One region of the Streptomyces sp. NPDC093801 genome, then DNA from elsewhere that is predicted to be linked to it. Evidence: riboswitches for the same ligand, from Rfam matches in the RefSeq annotation. Region 1 holds a riboswitch; each other region holds the start of a gene.
The links. A riboswitch is a leader RNA that binds a small molecule or an ion and turns the genes downstream of it on or off. The one in region 1 is predicted to bind cobalamin.
Positions count from the first base shown of each region.

Region 2: another riboswitch for cobalamin. It lies ahead of metE (5-methyltetrahydropteroyltriglutamate--homocysteine S-methyltransferase); the one in region 1 lies ahead of metE (5-methyltetrahydropteroyltriglutamate--homocysteine S-methyltransferase).
Region 3: another riboswitch for cobalamin. It lies ahead of AB0469_RS15895 (energy-coupling factor ABC transporter permease); the one in region 1 lies ahead of metE (5-methyltetrahydropteroyltriglutamate--homocysteine S-methyltransferase).
Region 4: another riboswitch for cobalamin. It lies ahead of AB0469_RS05980 (hypothetical protein); the one in region 1 lies ahead of metE (5-methyltetrahydropteroyltriglutamate--homocysteine S-methyltransferase).

Region 1 is NZ_JBFBDP010000001.1:356,306-360,450, reverse strand. Features, by position in the region: gene AB0469_RS01665 (hypothetical protein) at 374-652, opposite strand; gene AB0469_RS01660 (5'-nucleotidase) at 843-1,787, opposite strand; cobalamin riboswitch at 2,005-2,153, shown strand; gene metE (5-methyltetrahydropteroyltriglutamate--homocysteine S-methyltransferase) at 2,333-4,145, shown strand, end outside.
Region 2 is NZ_JBFBDP010000002.1:329,394-333,538, reverse strand. Features, by position in the region: gene metE (5-methyltetrahydropteroyltriglutamate--homocysteine S-methyltransferase) at 1-2,159, opposite strand, end outside; cobalamin riboswitch at 2,348-2,500, opposite strand; gene AB0469_RS03370 (hypothetical protein) at 2,631-3,368, opposite strand; gene AB0469_RS03365 (right-handed parallel beta-helix repeat-containing protein) at 3,365-4,145, opposite strand, start outside.
Region 3 is NZ_JBFBDP010000012.1:86,949-91,093, forward strand. Features, by position in the region: gene AB0469_RS15880 (SsgA family sporulation/cell division regulator) at 37-444, shown strand; gene AB0469_RS15885 (hypothetical protein) at 537-1,052, shown strand; gene AB0469_RS15890 (flavodoxin family protein) at 1,062-1,772, opposite strand; cobalamin riboswitch at 1,863-2,092, shown strand; gene AB0469_RS15895 (energy-coupling factor ABC transporter permease) at 2,122-2,823, shown strand; gene AB0469_RS15900 (energy-coupling factor ABC transporter substrate-binding protein) at 2,820-3,167, shown strand; gene cbiQ (cobalt ECF transporter T component CbiQ) at 3,171-3,920, shown strand; gene AB0469_RS15910 (ATP-binding cassette domain-containing protein) at 3,917-4,145, shown strand, end outside.
Region 4 is NZ_JBFBDP010000004.1:158,991-163,135, forward strand. Features, by position in the region: gene aceB (malate synthase A) at 1-1,161, shown strand, start outside; gene folP (dihydropteroate synthase) at 1,254-2,051, shown strand; cobalamin riboswitch at 2,133-2,280, shown strand; gene AB0469_RS05980 (hypothetical protein) at 2,421-3,917, shown strand.

The DNA of each region.
Region 1 (4,145 bases):
GGCTTCCCGGCCGGGCAAAGCGGCGCACGGCCGTCCTGCGCGAGTACGAGGAATTCAATTCCGAGCGACGCAGGGGGATTCCTCCCGTGCTGTGGCCGTTCTTCGCGCCGGACCCGGACCGGTACTACCGATGGCGGGTCCAGCTGGATTGCGCTTGCAACAAGGAGCTGATTTCGCCGGACGACCGCACCCCGCCGAGCGAGAGGCAGTGGCGCGGCCTTGGGGACGGTGAAGCATTGCCGCAGGGACAGGTGTACTGCCGGCACGATGATTCCGTCGATGCCCCCTACCGCGACATCATTGAGTGGGGAGCCCGACGGGAGGTGAGGCCAGCACGCCAGCCCGGCGGGCCGCCGCATTTCGGGCCTGAATCTCACGCGGATTGCTCCCCGCCACCGTGGTGCCGGTCTTCGGCGGCGCTGCGCATGTGGGCGGCGACGACCTTGCCAAGCCGCCGGTACACCGACATCGGCTCGATGAAGCCCCGCTCCTCGCACACCTCCGCGCACGAGAGCCCGCGAAGAGGCACGGGCAACCGTCGGTCGCTGAGGAGTTGTTCGAGCAGGACGGCCCCGCCGGCCACTCCGAGGTCATGCTTCGTGAGATCCAGTGGCTGGCCGAAGCCTGCGAGCCCTACGTACCGGTTGGGCATGCTGGCCTCCGCTCTTCACGCGACCACGCAGGGTCGCTGCTCTGATCCGGCCCATTCCCCCGGTGCAATGCGATGGTCCGAACTCCGATCGTGACAGGAACCACTGACAGCCACGCCGCCCGGACGCGAGGCAGGCTTTGCCTGAGCTGGCTCGACCCGCCGTCAGCAGCCGGCTGCAACAGCCCGCGTTTCATGCCGGCCCCGACGGATGAGCGTTGACGACTCCGAACGGCACGTGGACGCTCGGGGTGGCCGGTGCCGTGCCGTTCAGGTGGGAGACCTGGTCGTCGAAGAAGATGTGCGGGTCGAGGGCGCTCATCACGGCGGCCTTGTCGATGCCGCCGAGGAAGAAGGCGTCGTTGACGCGCAGGCCCCACTGCTTCAGGCTCCGCACGGCACGTTCGTGTGCGGGGGCGTCCCGGGCGGTGACCAGGGACACCCGGAGACGGGGCTGGTAGGCGGGATCCTTGTGGCGCTCCTCCTCTTCGCGACGCTGGATGCGGTTGATGCCGGCAAGGAATTCTTTCAAGGGTCCGGGGTCGTGAGGGGTGGTCACATTGAGGACCTCGTACGCGCGGAACCCCTCGATGCCGACCGTGCGGAAGACCTGCTCGGAGGAATCCCCGGCCAGTACGCCGTCGAAGTCGAAGGCGATGCGGAGTTCCTGGTCGGCTTCGTCATCGACCCGCTCCGTCGCGAGTACGTGTCCCGCCGGCATTCCGTCGGTCACCGCTTCCCGAACATCGGATCCGTTGGCCGAGAGGAACAAGGACATGTTCAAGGCGGGCATGAAGCGGTGTGACGGCCGGCCCTGCTGGAAGACGGCCCGACTGATGTGCAGGCCGTGCGCCGCGATGGAGCGCATGACGCGGAGTCCGGTATCCGGGTCGTTGCGCGACAGGATGATGACCTCGACCAGTGGATCGGAGGGATCCGCGAGGTCGTTGAGCGACAGCAGGCGCCGGACGAAGGGGAAGGCCACTCCCTTGGTCAGGATGTCGTCCACATGGTCTTCTTGGTAGGACCGGTACGCGTCCTCGCCCTGTTCCCGGAAGACCGTGTCGCAGTCGGTGAGGTCGAAGAGGGCGCTCGAGGCGATCCCGATGACGAGGCGGTCGGACAGGTCGTACTTCATCTCGCCCCCTGCTGGCACACGTGCAACATTGAGAGGGTTATCGCCTGTTTGAATATGCCGAAAACATGTGCGATCTCTGCTCGGTGACCAGCTGCGCTCCGGGCGGCTGTGTCTCGTTCGCTCGTCCGAATAATGGACGGCGGTCGTCGCCCAGCGGGCGCACGGCCTAGGCTGGCCGGGCAGCTGGTTCGCCCCGTCCGCCAGGCGGGATGCGTCGTAAGAGGGAACCCGGTGGGAATCCGGGACTGCCCCGCAGCGGTGAGCGGGAACGACCGCCGTCATACGCACTGGGACCGTGAGGTCCTGGGAAGCGACGGCCAGTAGGTGCCGGCCCAGTGGCCTGCGTGCCCGCGAGTCCGAAGACCTGCCCGTTGCCCGCACGCGGACGATTCCGTGTGCGGACATCCCGGTGACCTCGTGGGCGGGTCGGCGTACAGAGCGAGAACGGCCGGCCGTAGGGGTCGGGGCCGTCCGCTTCCGGTACCCCTTCGTGCCTGACGTGTCCCATCGGGATCTCAGGGATTCATCTCGCGAAGGAGATCTCCGTGACCACCCAGTCTGCAGCAGCGGCAGCAGGTGCCACCGTCCACGGCTACCCCCGTCAGGGCGGGAACCGTGAACTGAAGAAGGCGATCGAGGGCTACTGGAAGGGCCGCGTCACCGCCGACGCCCTCCACGCCACCGCTGCCGGCCTGCGCCGTACCGCCTGGCAGCAACTCGCCGCGGCCGGCCTCACCGAAGTACCCACCGGGGACTTCTCGTACTACGACCACGTCCTGGACACCACCGTCATGGTCGGCGCGGTCCCCGCACGCCACCGGGCCGCGGTCGCCGCCGACCCACTGGACGGCTACTTCGCGATGGCCCGGGGCACACAGGACGTGCCGCCGCTGGAGATGACCAAGTGGTTCGACACCAACTACCACTACCTGGTCCCCGAGCTGGGGCCGGACACCGTCTTCACCGCCGACCCCGCGAAGCAGGTCGCCGAGCTCGGAGAGGCCCTCGCCCTCGGTCACACCGCCCGTCCCGTCCTGGTCGGTCCTGTCACCTACCTGCTGCTGGCCAAGCCTGCACCCGGCGTGGCGGCGGACTTCCAGCCGTTGACCCTGCTCGACCGGCTCCTGCCCGTATATGCCCAGGTCCTGGCAGCCCTGCGTGCCGCCGGCGCCGAGTGGGTGCAGCTGGACGAGCCCGCCCTGGTGCAGGACCGCACCCCGGCCGATCTCAACGCGGCCGCCCGCGCCTACCGTGACCTGGGCGCACTCACCGACCGGCCCAAGCTGCTCGTCGCCTCCTACTTCGACCGGCTCGGGGAGGCCCTGCCCGTCCTGGCGAAGGCGCCCGTCGAAGGCCTCGCCCTCGACTTCACCGGCCCGGCCGCCGCTCAGCTCGACGACCTCGCGGCCGTGGGCGGACTGCCCGGCAAGCGCCTGGTCGCCGGGGTCGTGGACGGCCGCAACATCTGGGTCAACGACCTGGAGAGGTCCCTGACCACCCTCGGGACCCTGCTCGGCCTGGCCGACAGGGTGGACGTGGCAGCCTCGTGCTCCCTGCTGCACGTCCCGCTCGACGCCGCCGCGGAACGGGACGTCGACCCGCAGATCGTGCGCTGGCTCGCCTTCGCCCGGCAGAAGGCCGCCGAGATCGCGACCCTCGCGAAGGGCCTCAGGTCCGGCACCGCGGCGGTGGCCGGTGAGCTCTCCGCCAACCGGGCCGCCCTCGCCTCCCGGACAGCCTCCCCCATCACGCACGACCCGGCCGTCCGCGCCCGTACCGCGGCCGTCACCGACGCCGACGGCCGCCGCGCCCAGCCCTACGGCGAGCGCGCCGCCGCCCAGCGGGCCCATCTGGGTCTGCCCCTGCTGCCGACCACCACGATCGGTTCGTTCCCGCAGACCGACGAACTGCGCGCGGCCCGTGCCGACCTGCGGGCCGGACGGATCGACCCGGCCGGGTACGAGGCCCGCATCAAGGGCGAGATCGAGGAGGTGATCTCCTTCCAGGAGAAGACCGGTCTGGACGTCCTGGTGCACGGCGAGCCCGAACGCAACGACATGGTCCAGTACTTCGCGGAGCAGCTGACCGGCTACCTCGCCACGCAGCACGGTTGGGTCCAGTCCTACGGCACCCGCTACGTCCGCCCGCCGGTGCTGGCCGGGGACGTCTCCCGGCCCGATCCGATGACCGTCCGCTGGACCTCGTACGCGCAGTCCCTGACGGCCAAGCCGGTCAAGGGCATGCTGACCGGGCCGGTCACCATGCTCGCCTGGTCCTTCGTGCGGGACGACCAGCCGCTGGGCGACACCGCCCGCCAGGTCGCGCTCGCCCTGCGGGACGAGGTGAACGACCTGGAGG
Region 2 (4,145 bases), on a different contig from region 1:
GCCGCCTCCGCGGCGGCGGGGACGCGCGGGGAGTGGATGTCCCAGACGCCGGGACCCGCCTCGCGGGGGTAGCCGTGGGCGGCGAGTTCGCGGGCGACCTGCATGTGGGAGCGGGCCGCCTCCAGGCTGATCACGTCGGCGTCGAGGTCGTCGATCGCCCCCACGACGTCGCCGAACTCGGCGTAGCACATGTGGGTGTGGATCTGGGTGTCCGGCCGGACACCGGAGGTCGTGAGGCGGAAGGCCTCCGTGGCCCAGGCCAGGTAGCCGGCGCGGTCGGCGGACCGCAGCGGCAGTGTTTCGCGGAGGGCGGGCTCGTCCACCTGGATCACCGCGGTCCCGGCCGCCTCGAGGTCGGCGACCTCGTCCCGCAGGGCGAGGGCGACCTGGCGGGCGGTGTCGCCGAGCGGCTGGTCGTCGCGTACGAAGGACCAGGCGAGCATGGTGACCGGCCCGGTGAGCATGCCCTTGACCGGCCGGGCCGTCAGGGACTGGGCGTACGAGGTCCAGCGGACGGTCATCGGCCCGGGCCGCGAGACGTCCCCGGCCAGCACGGGCGGGCGGACGTAGCGCGTGCCGTAGGACTGCACCCAGCCGTGCCGGGTGGCCAGGTAGCCGGTGAGCTGCTCGGCGAAGTACTGCACCATGTCGTTGCGTTCGGGCTCGCCGTGCACCAGGACGTCGAGACCGGCCTTCTCCTGGAAGGCGACCACTTCCTCGATCTCACCCCTGATGCGCGCCTCGTATCCGGCCGTGTCGATCCGTCCGGCCCTCAGGTCCGCGCGGGCCGCGCGCAGTTCGTCGGTCTGCGGGAAGGACCCGATCGTGGTGGTCGGCAGCAACGGCAGGCCCAGGTGGGCCCGCTGGGCGGCGGTGCGCTCGGCGTACGGCTGGGGGCGGCGGGCGTCGGCGGCGGTGACGGCCGCGGTGCGGGCGCGGACGGCGGGGTCGTGGGTCAGGGGGGACGCCGCACGGGAGACGAGGGCGGCCCGGTTCGCGGAGAGTTCCCCGGCCACCGCGGCGGTGCCGGACCCCAGGCCCTTGGCCAGGGTGGCGATCTCGGCGGTCTTCTGCCGGGCGAAGGCCAGCCAGCGCAGGATCTGCGGGTCGACGTCCCGCTCCGCCGCCGCGTCGAGCGGGACGTGCAGCAGGGAGCAGGAGGCGGCCACGTCCACCCGGTCGGCCAGGCCCAGCAGGGTGCCGAGGGTGGCCAGCGACCTCTGCAGATCGTTGACCCAGATGTTGCGGCCGTCCACGACCCCGGCGACCAGGCGCTTTCCGGGCAGTCCGCCGACGGCCGCGAGGTCGTCGAGGTTGCGGGCGGCCGGGCCGGTGAAGTCGAGGGCCAGGCCCTCGACGGGCGCCTTCGCCAGGACGGGCAGCGCCTCGCCCAACCGGTCGAAGTACGAGGCGACCAGCAGCCTGGGCCGCTCGGTGAGGGCGCCGAGGTCCCGATAGGCGCGGGCGGCCACGTTCAGCTCCGCCGGGGTGCGGTCCTGCACCAGCGCCGGCTCGTCCAGCTGCACCCACTCGGCCCCGGCGGCGCGCAGGGCCGCGAGGACCTCCGCGTACACCGGCAGCAGCCGGTCCAGGAGGGTCAGCGGCTCGAAGTCCGCCGCCACACCCGGTGCCGGCTTGGCCAGCAGCAGGTAGGTGACCGGTCCGACCAGGACGGGGCGGGCGGTGTGGCCGAGGGCGAGGGCCTCACCGAGCTCGGCGACCTGCTTGGCCGGATCGGCGCTGAAGACCGTGTCCGGACCCAGCTCGGGGACGAGGTGGTGGTAGTTGGTGTCGAACCACTTGGTCATCTCCAGCGGCGGCGCGTCCTGGGTGCCGCGTGCCATGGCGAAGTAGCCGGCCAGGGCGTCGTCGGTGACGGCGGCCCGGTGGCGGGCGGGGATCGCGCCGACCATGACGGTGGTGTCCAGCACGTGGTCGTAGTACGAGAAGTCCCCGGTGGGCACTTCGGTGAGGCCGGCGGCGGCGAGCTGCTGCCAGGCGGTGCGGCGCAGTCCGGCGGCGGTGACGCGGAGGGCGTCGGCGCTGACGCGGCCCTTCCAGTAGCCCTCGATCGCCTTCTTCAGTTCCCGGTTGCCGCCCTGGCGGGGGTAGCCGTGGACGGTGGCGCCTGCTGCCGCGGCTGCGGACTCGGTGGTCACGGAGATCTCCTTCGCGCGATGGATCCCTGAGATCCCGATGGGACCCGAAGGTGCGAAGGAGTACCGGAAACGGACGGTCCCGACCCCACGCGGCACGCGTGGCCGACCGTCTCGCCGTATACGCCGACCCGCCCACGAGGTCACCGGGATGTCCGTGCACGGCATGGGGCCGGGCACGGGCAACGGGCAGGTCTTCGGACTCGCGGGCACGCCTGCCGGTCTCCCGGCGGGCACCTACTGGCCGTCGCTTCCCAGGACCTGGCGGTCCCAGTGCGTATGACGGCGGTCGTTCCCGCTCACCGCTGCGGGGCAGTCCCGGATTCCCACCGGGTTCCCTCTTACGACGCGTCCCGCCTGGCTGACGGGGCGAACCAGCTGCACGGGCCAGCCTACGGGTTCGATCCAGGGGACCCACAGGCATATCCACGTTCCGGACGGTGGAACGGGACATCCGGGGGGGTGGGGCGGGCGTCAGGCGGACAGGGTCGCCACCAGCCAGTCGGTGCCGCCGCCGAGGTGGGCCGAGAAGCGGCGGAGGTGGCCGTCGGCGTCGATCCAGTAGCGGGTGCGGCCCGGGACGGTCCGGGACGATTCCCGGGTGGCGTCCTGGGACGGGGTGGCGGACGGGCCGGCGAAAACCGTGACGGGGACGCCGTCCACCTGCTCGGAGCCGAGCCGGCGGGCGCCGCTGCGGAGCAGCAGCTGGGCGTTGTCGGGGCGGTTCGCGGCCAGGTCGAGCAGGAGGAGGAGCGTGGTGTCGACGGTGGACGTCCGGGCCGTGAGCGGGTGCTCGGTCCAGCCGTCCCGGGGTGCGCGGGCGGGGAGGGAGCCGGTCCAGTCGCGCCGCATGGAGACGGTCGTGCGGTTCCAGCTGAGGAGGTGGCGGCCCTGGTCGCGGGGGCCGCCGTCGATCTGGAGGAGGGCCAGGCCCGTCCCGTGACGCCAGTCGAGGCGGCCGGTGAGCCGGGCGGACTTCCCTTGGACGGGGATGTCGGCGCTGACCCGGGCCGTTCCGCGCCGGTAGTTGGTGAACCGGGTGAGGGCGAGCAGTTCGGCCTGTGGGGTGGTCAGGGCGGGTGGGGCGGCCGCGGAGGGCGCGGGGCGCGGCTCCTCCCGGGTGCAGGCGGAGACGCCGAGGACGGTCAGGAGGGCCAGGGTGATGCCGTAGGCGCAGGGGCGCGGCAGGGTGCGGCGGGGTGGCGGTGTCATCGTGCGGTCCTGCTCCGGCGGGGACGCGGGGCGAGCAGGTCCGGTGCGGGCAGGGGTACGCGGTCGGCGTGGACGTCACCGGGCAGGTGGAGCGCGGGTTCGGCGGGCGCGTCGCCGGCACCGGGGAGTTGCGGCTGGGCGGGGGGCGGGGTGACGTCGAGGAAGGGGACTCCGGCGGGTGGCGGGGCGGTGCGGGTGGGGGGCGCCGCGGCGGAGGAGCGGCTGTTGCCCCCGGGGCAGGGGGCGGTGCGGGTCAGGTCGTCGGGCAGGGTGCGCCGCAGGGTGTTGCCGTGCAGGCAGTTGCCCTCTCCGGGGGCTCGGGTGGACGCCTGGTAGGTGATGTCGACCTCGTTGTCGGACAGCGTGTTGTCTTCGAGCCGGTTGCCCAGGGGAGGTACGTCCTCGTGGGAGGTGAGGACGATGCCGGCGCGGGAGTTGCCGCTGACGCGGTTGCGCCGGAGCGTGTTGTGCTGGCCGCCGGCGATGCCGATCCCGATCCCGAAGCCGCCGTCGGCCTGCTCGGGGGTGTCGGGGGCGTTGTTGTCGGCCACCAGGTTCCCGGCGATGACTCCGCCGGTCTGGGGTACGTAGGCCTCCTGGTAGTCGGTGTCGATGGTCATGCCGACCCGGTTGCGGGTGAACCGGTTGCGCAGCACCCAGACGGGTCCGCTGGCGTTGGTTCCCTCGTAGCCGATGGCGTTGTGGTCGGCGACGTTGTCCTGGACGAGTACGTTGCAGGGCTTGCACTGGCCCACGTAGAGGCCGGAGTCGGCGCTG
Region 3 (4,145 bases), on a different contig from region 1:
GGGGGCGCTGTTACCCCGCGAAGAGAGGCAGCCGCCATGGCCATCACCGAACACCGTGTACTGCCGATGCGGCTGGAGGCCGCACCGACGGCGGTCCCCCTGGAGGGCGTCTTCGTCTACCGCACGGACCGGCCGTACGAGGTCGCCGTGGAGTTCCGGGGCGGCGGTGCGCGCATAGCCCGCTGGGTGTTCTCGCGGGAGCTGCTGATCGACGGGCAGACCTCCGCCACCGGGGAGGGCGACATACAGGTGTGGCCGCGCTGGACGGGCACCGAGCCGCGGGTCCTGCTGGCCCTGACCAACGGCGAGCACGGCTGCGTGGTCTCCGTGCGGGCCAAGGACCTGCGCGGGCTGTGCCGGCGGATGACCGAGCTGGTCCCGCGCGGGCAGGAGCACCGCCACTACGACCTGGACGCCGAGCTGAGCGCGCTGCTGACCTTCTGAGACCGCCGGGCCGCCCCGTGCAACCACACGGCCCCCGGGAATGTCCTACCGGATGACAGTCGGTTCCCGTCTCAGAGGATCGGGGGGACGCCATGCGTCACCACCCGCACCGCCGCCGGATCGTGGCCCTGGCCACGGGTGCCCTGCTCACCGCAGGGCTCGCGCTCGCCGCACCGGCCTCGGCCGCCGTCCCGGCGGCCGTCCGCTCCGCCACCCCGCTGGTCGTCAACGCCCGCTGGGGCGGTCACTGCACGTACGACCGGATCGTCGTCGACCTCCAGGGCTCCGTGCCCCCGTTCACCGTCACGCCCGTCTCCCAGCTGGTCTACGACGGGTCGGGCAAGCCCGTGCCGCTGCCCGGGAAGTACTTCCTGCAGATCCGCCTGCACCCCGCCGCCGGCCACGACGACGCGGGCAACAACGTCTACCTGGGGCCCAGGCTCCAGCAGATCGGCCTGAGCAAGCTCAAGGGCCTCGCCCTGACCGGCGACTACGAGGGGTACGTGACCTTCGGCGCCGCCTTCGAGACCAAGCCCGCCTACAGCACCTCCGTCCTGCACGCGCCCGAGCGGCTCGTGGTGGACGTGGCACACCCGGACACCTGCTGAGGACCCTCCCTAGCGGTGTTCCGGGTTCGGGAAGTCGAAACGGCAGCCGGCGTCCCACGCGGAGCGCTGGTTGCCGTGGGCGGGGACTCCACCGGCGCGCTTGAGGAGCGCCGCGAGGTGCATCAGGTTCCACGACATGAAGGTCGTGTTCCGGTTGGTGAAGTCGTTCTCGGGGCCGCCGGAGCCCGGGTCCAGGTACGAGGGACCCGGCCCCGCCTCGCCGATCCAGCCCGCGTCGGCCTGCGGCGGGACGGCGTAGCCCAGGTGCTGGAGGCTGTAGAGGACGTTCATGGCGCAGTGTTTGACGCCGTCCTCGTTGCCGGTGATCAGCGCCCCGCCGACCCGTCCGTAGTACGCGTACTGGCCCTTGTCGTTCAGCAGCGAGGAGCAGGCGTAGAGCCGCTCGATGACCTGCTTCATGACGGAGCTGTTGTCGCCGAGCCAGATCGGGCCGCAGAGCACGAGGATGTCGGCGTCCATGATCTGGCTGTAGAGCACCGGCCACTGGTCGCTCTCCCAGCCGTGGTCGGTCATGTCGGGCCAGACGCCGGTGGCGATGTCGTGGTCGACGGCGCGGATCAGCGAGGTCCGGGCCCCCGCGGACTCCATGACGGCGCGGCTCTTGGAGATCAGCCCCTCGGTGTTGCTGGTCTCGGGCGAGCGCTTGAGGGTGCAGTTGACGAAGACGGCGGACAGGTCGGAGTAGTCGAAGTCGGGCACGCCCCCACCCTGCGGGCCGGCCGCCGGCCCCGCCAGCGCTCGGCGCCCGTCCGGGGGAGGAAACGGAATTCGGCCATCCGATCGGCCGGATCGGTCCGGGTTGATACCGGTCCGTGCGGACGACTAGGGTCAGCTGGCCTTGGTGTTCGGGAAACCGGTGGAAAACCGGTGCGGCCCTCGCCACTGTGATCGGGAAGTCCAGCTCCACCCCCTTGCGGGAGCCACTGGGACCGCACGGGAGACCGTACGGACCCGGGAAGGCGGAGCCGGGGCGGCAGTACCCGTCAGCCAGGAGACCGGCCGGGGCGCGTACGTCCATCCACGAGGTGCTGGAGAGGTCTCCCAACTCATGCACATAGCCGAGGGGTTCCTGCCCCCGCTGCACGCGGCCGCCTGGGGCGCCGCGTCCGCCCCGTTCGTCGTCCACGGGGTCCGCGCCCTGACCCGCGAGGTGAAGTCCCACCCGGAGAGCACGCTGCTCCTCGGCGCGTCGGGAGCCTTCACGTTCGTCCTGTCCGCCCTGAAGATCCCCTCGGTCACGGGCAGTTGCTCGCACCCCACCGGGACCGGGCTCGGGGCCATCCTGTTCCGGCCGCCCGTCATGGCGGTGCTCGGCACGATCACCCTGCTGTTCCAGGCGCTGCTGCTGGCGCACGGCGGCCTCACCACCCTCGGCGCCAACGTCTTCTCGATGGCGATCGCCGGGCCCTGGGCCGGGTACGCGGCCTACAGGCTGCTGCGGAAGTCCGGTGCGCCGCTGATGGTCACGGTCTTCTTCGGGGCCTTCTTCGCCGACCTGGTCACCTACTGCGTGACCTCGGTCCAGCTGGCCCTGGCCTTCCCGGACCCGGCGAGCGGGTTCCTGGGCTCCCTGGAGAAGTTCGCGGGCATCTTCGCCCTCACCCAGATCCCGCTCGCGGTCAGCGAGGGGCTGCTGACGGTGCTCGTGATGCGGCTGCTGATGCAGTCGAGCAGGTCGGACCTGGTCCGGCTCGGGGTCGCGAAGCTGACCGGCGGCGAGCGGACCGGGCAGGAGGCGACCGCCCGATGAACAGGAACGCCAAGATCAACAGCCTGTTGCTGCTCCTGGTGGCGGCGCTGGCCGTGCTGCCGCTCGCACTGGGGCTCGGCGAGGGCAAGGAGGAGCCCTTCACGGGCGCCGACGCCCAGGCGGAGTCGGCCATCACCGAGCTGAAGCCGGACTACGAGCCCTGGTTCTCCCCGCTGTACGAACCCCCCTCGGGCGAGATCGAGTCCGCGCTGTTCGCCCTCCAGGCGGCCCTGGGCGCGGGCGTGCTCGCGTACTACTTCGGGGTCCGCAGGGGCCGCCGCCAGGGCGCGGCGCAGGCCCTCGCGCAGGCGCAGGCCCCCGCCGAGCCCACGCGGGAGCCGTAGCCGGTGCTGCCCATCGACGTCGCGGCGCACAGCAGCCGCTGGCGCGGCCGCCATCCACTGGAGAAGGCCCTCCTGGGGTTCGGGCTGACCGTCACCGCGGTGTGCCTGCCCCCGTGGCCCGGCGGGCCGCTGGTGGCCGCCGCGACCCTGGCCGTGCTGCTGGGGCCCGCCGGGGTGGCCGGACGGCAGCTGTGGCGGGCCTTCCGGGTCCCGCTGGGGTTCTGCGTCACCGGGGCGCTGCCGCTGCTGGTGTCGGTGGGCGGCCCGGACGGGTTCCTCGCGCCCGCCCCGGACGGGCCCCGGCACGCGCTGGACCTGCTGCTGCGCACCTCGGCCGCCTCCCTCGGGGTGCTGCTGTTCGCCTTCACCACACCGGTCTCGGACGTGCTGCCCCGGCTGGTGCGGGCCGGGGTGCCCGCGCCCGTGGTCGACGTGGCCCTCGTCATGTACCGGATCGGCTTCCTGCTGCTGGACTCCCTGGCGCAGGTCCGCCGGGCCCAGGCGGCCCGGCTCGGACAGGCCGGGCGGGCGGCCGCCTGGCGCTCGGTGGCCGGGCTCGCGGCGACCTCGTTCGTCCGGGCCTTCGACCGCGCCGCCCGGCTCCAGAAGGGGCTGGGGGGGCGCGGCTACGACGGCGCGCTGCGGGTGCTGGTCCCGCCGGCGGCGCTGTCCCGGCGGTTCCTGGCGGCCGCCGCCGCCCTGCTGGCCGTCCTGGTCGCGGGGACCCTCGTACTGAAGGAGCTGGGGCTGTGACCCCGTTGGTGGAGCTGGTCGGCGCCGGGTACGCGTACGAGGACGGGCCGGCCGTGCTGTCGGGCGTGGACTTCGCCATCGCCGAGGGGCGGGCGCTGGTGCTGCTGGGCCGCAACGGCAGCGGCAAGACCACGCTGATGCGGCTGCTGAGCGGCGGCCTGCGGCCGGGATCGGGCACGCTGCGGCTGGAGGGCGAGGAGGTGGCGTACGGCCGGCGGGGGCTGA
Region 4 (4,145 bases), on a different contig from region 1:
GACTTCACCACCCCGGAGGGCAAGGCGTACCGCATCGGTACGGACTTGCCGGCCATCATGGTCCGCCCGCGTGGCTGGCACCTGGAAGAGGAACACCTGGCGGTCGAAGGCCGGTTCCTGTCGGCGTCCCTGGTCGACTTCGGCCTCTACTTCTTCCACTGCGCTCAGCACCGGATCGACAGCGGCTCCGGCCCGTACTTCTACCTCCCCAAGCTGGAGAACCGGTACGAGGCGCGACTGTGGAACGACGTGTTCCTCCTTGCCCAGGACCTCCTCGGCATCCCGCGCGGCACGATCCGAGCCACCGCCGTCATCGAGACGGTCACGGCCGCGTTCGAGATGGAGGAGATCCTCTACGAACTGCGCGAGCACAGCGCCGGCCTGAACGCCGGTCGCTGGGACTACCTCTTCAGCTTCATCAAGACCTTCGGCCACCACCCTCGCTTCCTCCTACCGGATCGCACCGAGATCGCCATGACCGCTCCGTTCATGAGGGCGTACACCGAACTCCTCGTCCGCACCTGCCACCGGCGCGGCGCCCACGCGATCGGCGGTGTCGCCGCCCACGTACCCGACAGGGCCCCCGCGGCCGACCAGGCCGTGCTGGCCAAGGTGAGCCTCGACAAGGAACGGGAGGCCGCAGACGGTTTCGACGGGGCCTGGATCGCCCACCCCGCCCTTGTACCCGTCTGCCGCAAGGTCTTCGATCGAGTCCTCGCCGACCGCCCGCACCAGATTCACCGCGCGCTCGGCGACGTGGAGGTGAGCGCGGCCGATCTGCTGTCCGTACGCCGCTCCACCCTGCCTCCGTCGAGGGAACAGGTTCGGTCGAACGTGTCTGTTGCACTGCGGTACTTCGATGCCTGGCTACGCGGACAGGGGGCCGTCGCTCTGGACGGGCTGCTGGAGGACACGGCCACGGCCGAGATCGCCCGAGCCCGGATCTGGCAGTGGACTCGGCATCGCCTGATCTCCCAGGAGGAACTGCGCGGTCTGATCGACAACGAGTCCGCCACCCTGACCCGAGAACAGCCCGGCGCACTGGTTTCCGAGGCTCGTGAGGTCCTCGAACGGTCGATCTCGACGCGTGAGTTGCCGGCCTTCTTCACCCCCGAGGCGTACCGCCGCCACCTGGTCCGCCACGCGGCGGTGTCGTCATGAGTTCGTTCAGCGCCCGGACGGGTACATCGCGCGCGAGCAGCCTTGAGGAAAGCGTCGTCGCGGGTTTGCCGAACTGGGACCGGTGCGCGGTCATGGGCGTGGTGAACGTGACCCCTGATTCGTTCTCCGACGGCGGTTACTGGTTCGACACGGCAACCGCGGTCAAGCACGGTCTGGATCTCGCGGCTGAAGGCGCCGATCTGGTCGACGTCGGTGGCGAGTCGACGCGCCCCGGGGCCTCCCGCGTCGACGAGGAGGAGGAGTTGCGGCGCGTCATCCCGGTCGTTCGGGACCTGACGGCCGAAGGTGTCCTGGTGTCCGTCGACACCATGCGCGCTTCTGTCGCCGCACGGGCAATCGACGCCGGCGCTGTCCTTGTCAACGACGTCAGTGGGGGCCTGGCAGACCCCGCCATGGTCCCGGCCGTGGCAGCCGGCTGCGTGCCCTTCGTGGTCATGCACTGGCGGGGGTTCAGCCACGACATGAACAGCCGCGCGGTGTACGAGGATGTGGTGCGGGAGGTTGTCACGGAACTCGGAGCCCGTGTCGAGGCTGTGGTTTCCGCCGGCATCCCTCTGGAGCGGCTGGTGGTCGACCCGGGGCTGGGCTTCGCCAAACGAGCTGAGCACGACCTCAGTCTGGTCGCCGGCCTGGCCGAGGTGTGCTCGCTGGGCCGTCCCGTACTGGTCGCGGGCTCCCGGAAGAGATTCCTCGGACACGTCTTGGCGAACGCGGACGGCACACCGCCACCCGCACACGGGCGGGACGCCGCCACTGCCGCGCTCTCCGCGATCGCCGCCTATCAGGGAGCTTGGGCCGTCAGGGTCCACGACGCCCGTGCGACGGCGGACGCGGTCAGGGTCGCTCGCGCGATCGCTGCGGCCCGCTGAACAGCCCCAGGTCCAGCCGGGCGCGTGTGGCGCGTACCGCACCTGACAAGGGTGGCGGCGGTGGCGCAAAAGTACGTAGCATGCGGTCGTTCCACTCGCAGGTGGAACGACAACTGAATGCCTATCAATTGGGGAAAGCCGGTGTGAATCCGGCACTGACCTGCAACCGTAAGTGGCAGAAAATCATCTGTCACGAGTCGGATCACCCATTGCGTAGGTGTACCGCTTCCCACTGTCATGGTCTGCAGCACGAAGCCCGGCAACTGCCCTGGACCCTGCCCCATTCGTTTCCGAATGCACGGCAGGGTTTCCTCCTGCGACAGCCCTCCGGGAGCCTGTTGCCGGCCTCTTCTCGAAGGGATCTGCGCCATGCTCGGCGTCAGACCACCGGTCAAGATTGGCGCCGCTCTCGGCGCCGGGGGCTCGTTCCTCGCCGCCTGCCTGATCACCCTCACGCCCAGCGCGGCCGCAGCACCCCAGCCGGACACCGCCACGGCCGCTGCCCGCTGGCAGGCCGGCGAGCTCGAGAACGGCGGGATACCCGGCTTCTCCCCCGGGCAGTCCGACTGGGGCCTGACCATTGACACCCTTATCGCCCTCAAGGCCACAGGGGCGGACGAGAAGGCCGCCGCGGAAGTCGTCGCGAACCTCAAGACGCACGTACGCGACTACAACAGCAACGACGCCTGGGGCGAACCCGGCCAGCGGGTGTCGGGCGCCACCGCCAAGCTCCTGTACGCGGCCGTGGCTGCCGGGGAGGACCCCACCAAGTTCGGCAAGTACGACCTGCGCCAGGAAACCCTCGACCTGATCGCAGGGCCCGGCTCGGGTGCGGAGAAGGGCCGGGTGAAGGACAAGATCACCTCTGGCGAGGACAGCAGCAACACGTTCGGCCAGTCCCTGGCCGTCCTCGGTCTCGCACGCAGCGGGGACGTGCCGCAGAGCACCGTCGACTTCCTGATGGACCAGCAGTGCGCCGCCGGCGGCTTCCGCCTCTACCCGTACGCCTTCGGCAGCACGAAGGTGACCGGGAACTGCGATGCCCAGGGTGCCGACGCGATACTCGACCCCGATTCGACGGCCATGGCCGTGCAAGCTCTGCTCGCGGCGGCGGACGATGGTGTCGAAGGCGCCGCCTCGGCGGCGAAGAAGGGCGGTGACTGGCTGGCCAAGGTTCAGCAGGCCGACGGTTCGCTGATCGGGTCCGGCCCCACTGCCTTCCCCAACGCGAACAGCACGGGCCTGGGAGGCCAGGCACTGGCGGCCACGGGCCACCAGGAGGCCGCGGACAAGGCTGCTTCCTGGATCAAGGCTCGCCAGATCAGCGCGGCCAACGCGGGCGCAGCGTCGGCAGAGATCGGTGCCATCGCCTACAACGACGAAGCACTGGACGGGGCCAAAGCCGACGGCATCCCGGAATTCGGGCGCGACCAGTGGCGCCGGTCCACCCCGCAGGCTCTGCTGGCGCTGGCACAGGTCCCGCTCGCGAAGATCGGCCTCACCGACCAGAAGCCGAGCCCCGACCCGAGCGGCAAGCCGTCGGGGGACCCCTCCAAGAGCCCCAGCGGCAAGCCGTCGGTTGACCCCTCGAAGAGTCCCTCCGGAACCCCGAGCGGAAGCCCGTCCGGCACTGCGAGCGGCGGCGCCTCCCCCACCCCGAGCGGCACCCCGTCCGCGGGCGGATCCGCCGGCCCGGCCTCCACGACAGGCACGGTGCCGAACGGCTCCGCCGCCAGTGGCGGGAGCGGCCCTCTGGCCAGCACCGGCAGCAACGCCCTGCTCCTCGGGGGCACGGCAGTTGCACTGACCGCGGGCGGCTACACCGCGCTCCGCACTGCCAAGCGCAAGCGGGGGTCACACGCGTGACGCTCAAGGCGCCGCGCTGACACAGTTTCCGGTCCGGGGCGCTCACTCTGGCCTTCGGCTCCGCCGAGATCCGTATGGCTCCACGCGGATCTCATACTCGGTCGAGCGCGACAAGGGCACCCCGGGCCACTGCTCAGAAGGCAATGGCGTCACCGTGGTCGATCGGTGGTGCCGGCCTGGTCTGCGGCCCCGGCTCAAGCCTCCCGCTGGTCGCCGTATCCCTGCTCG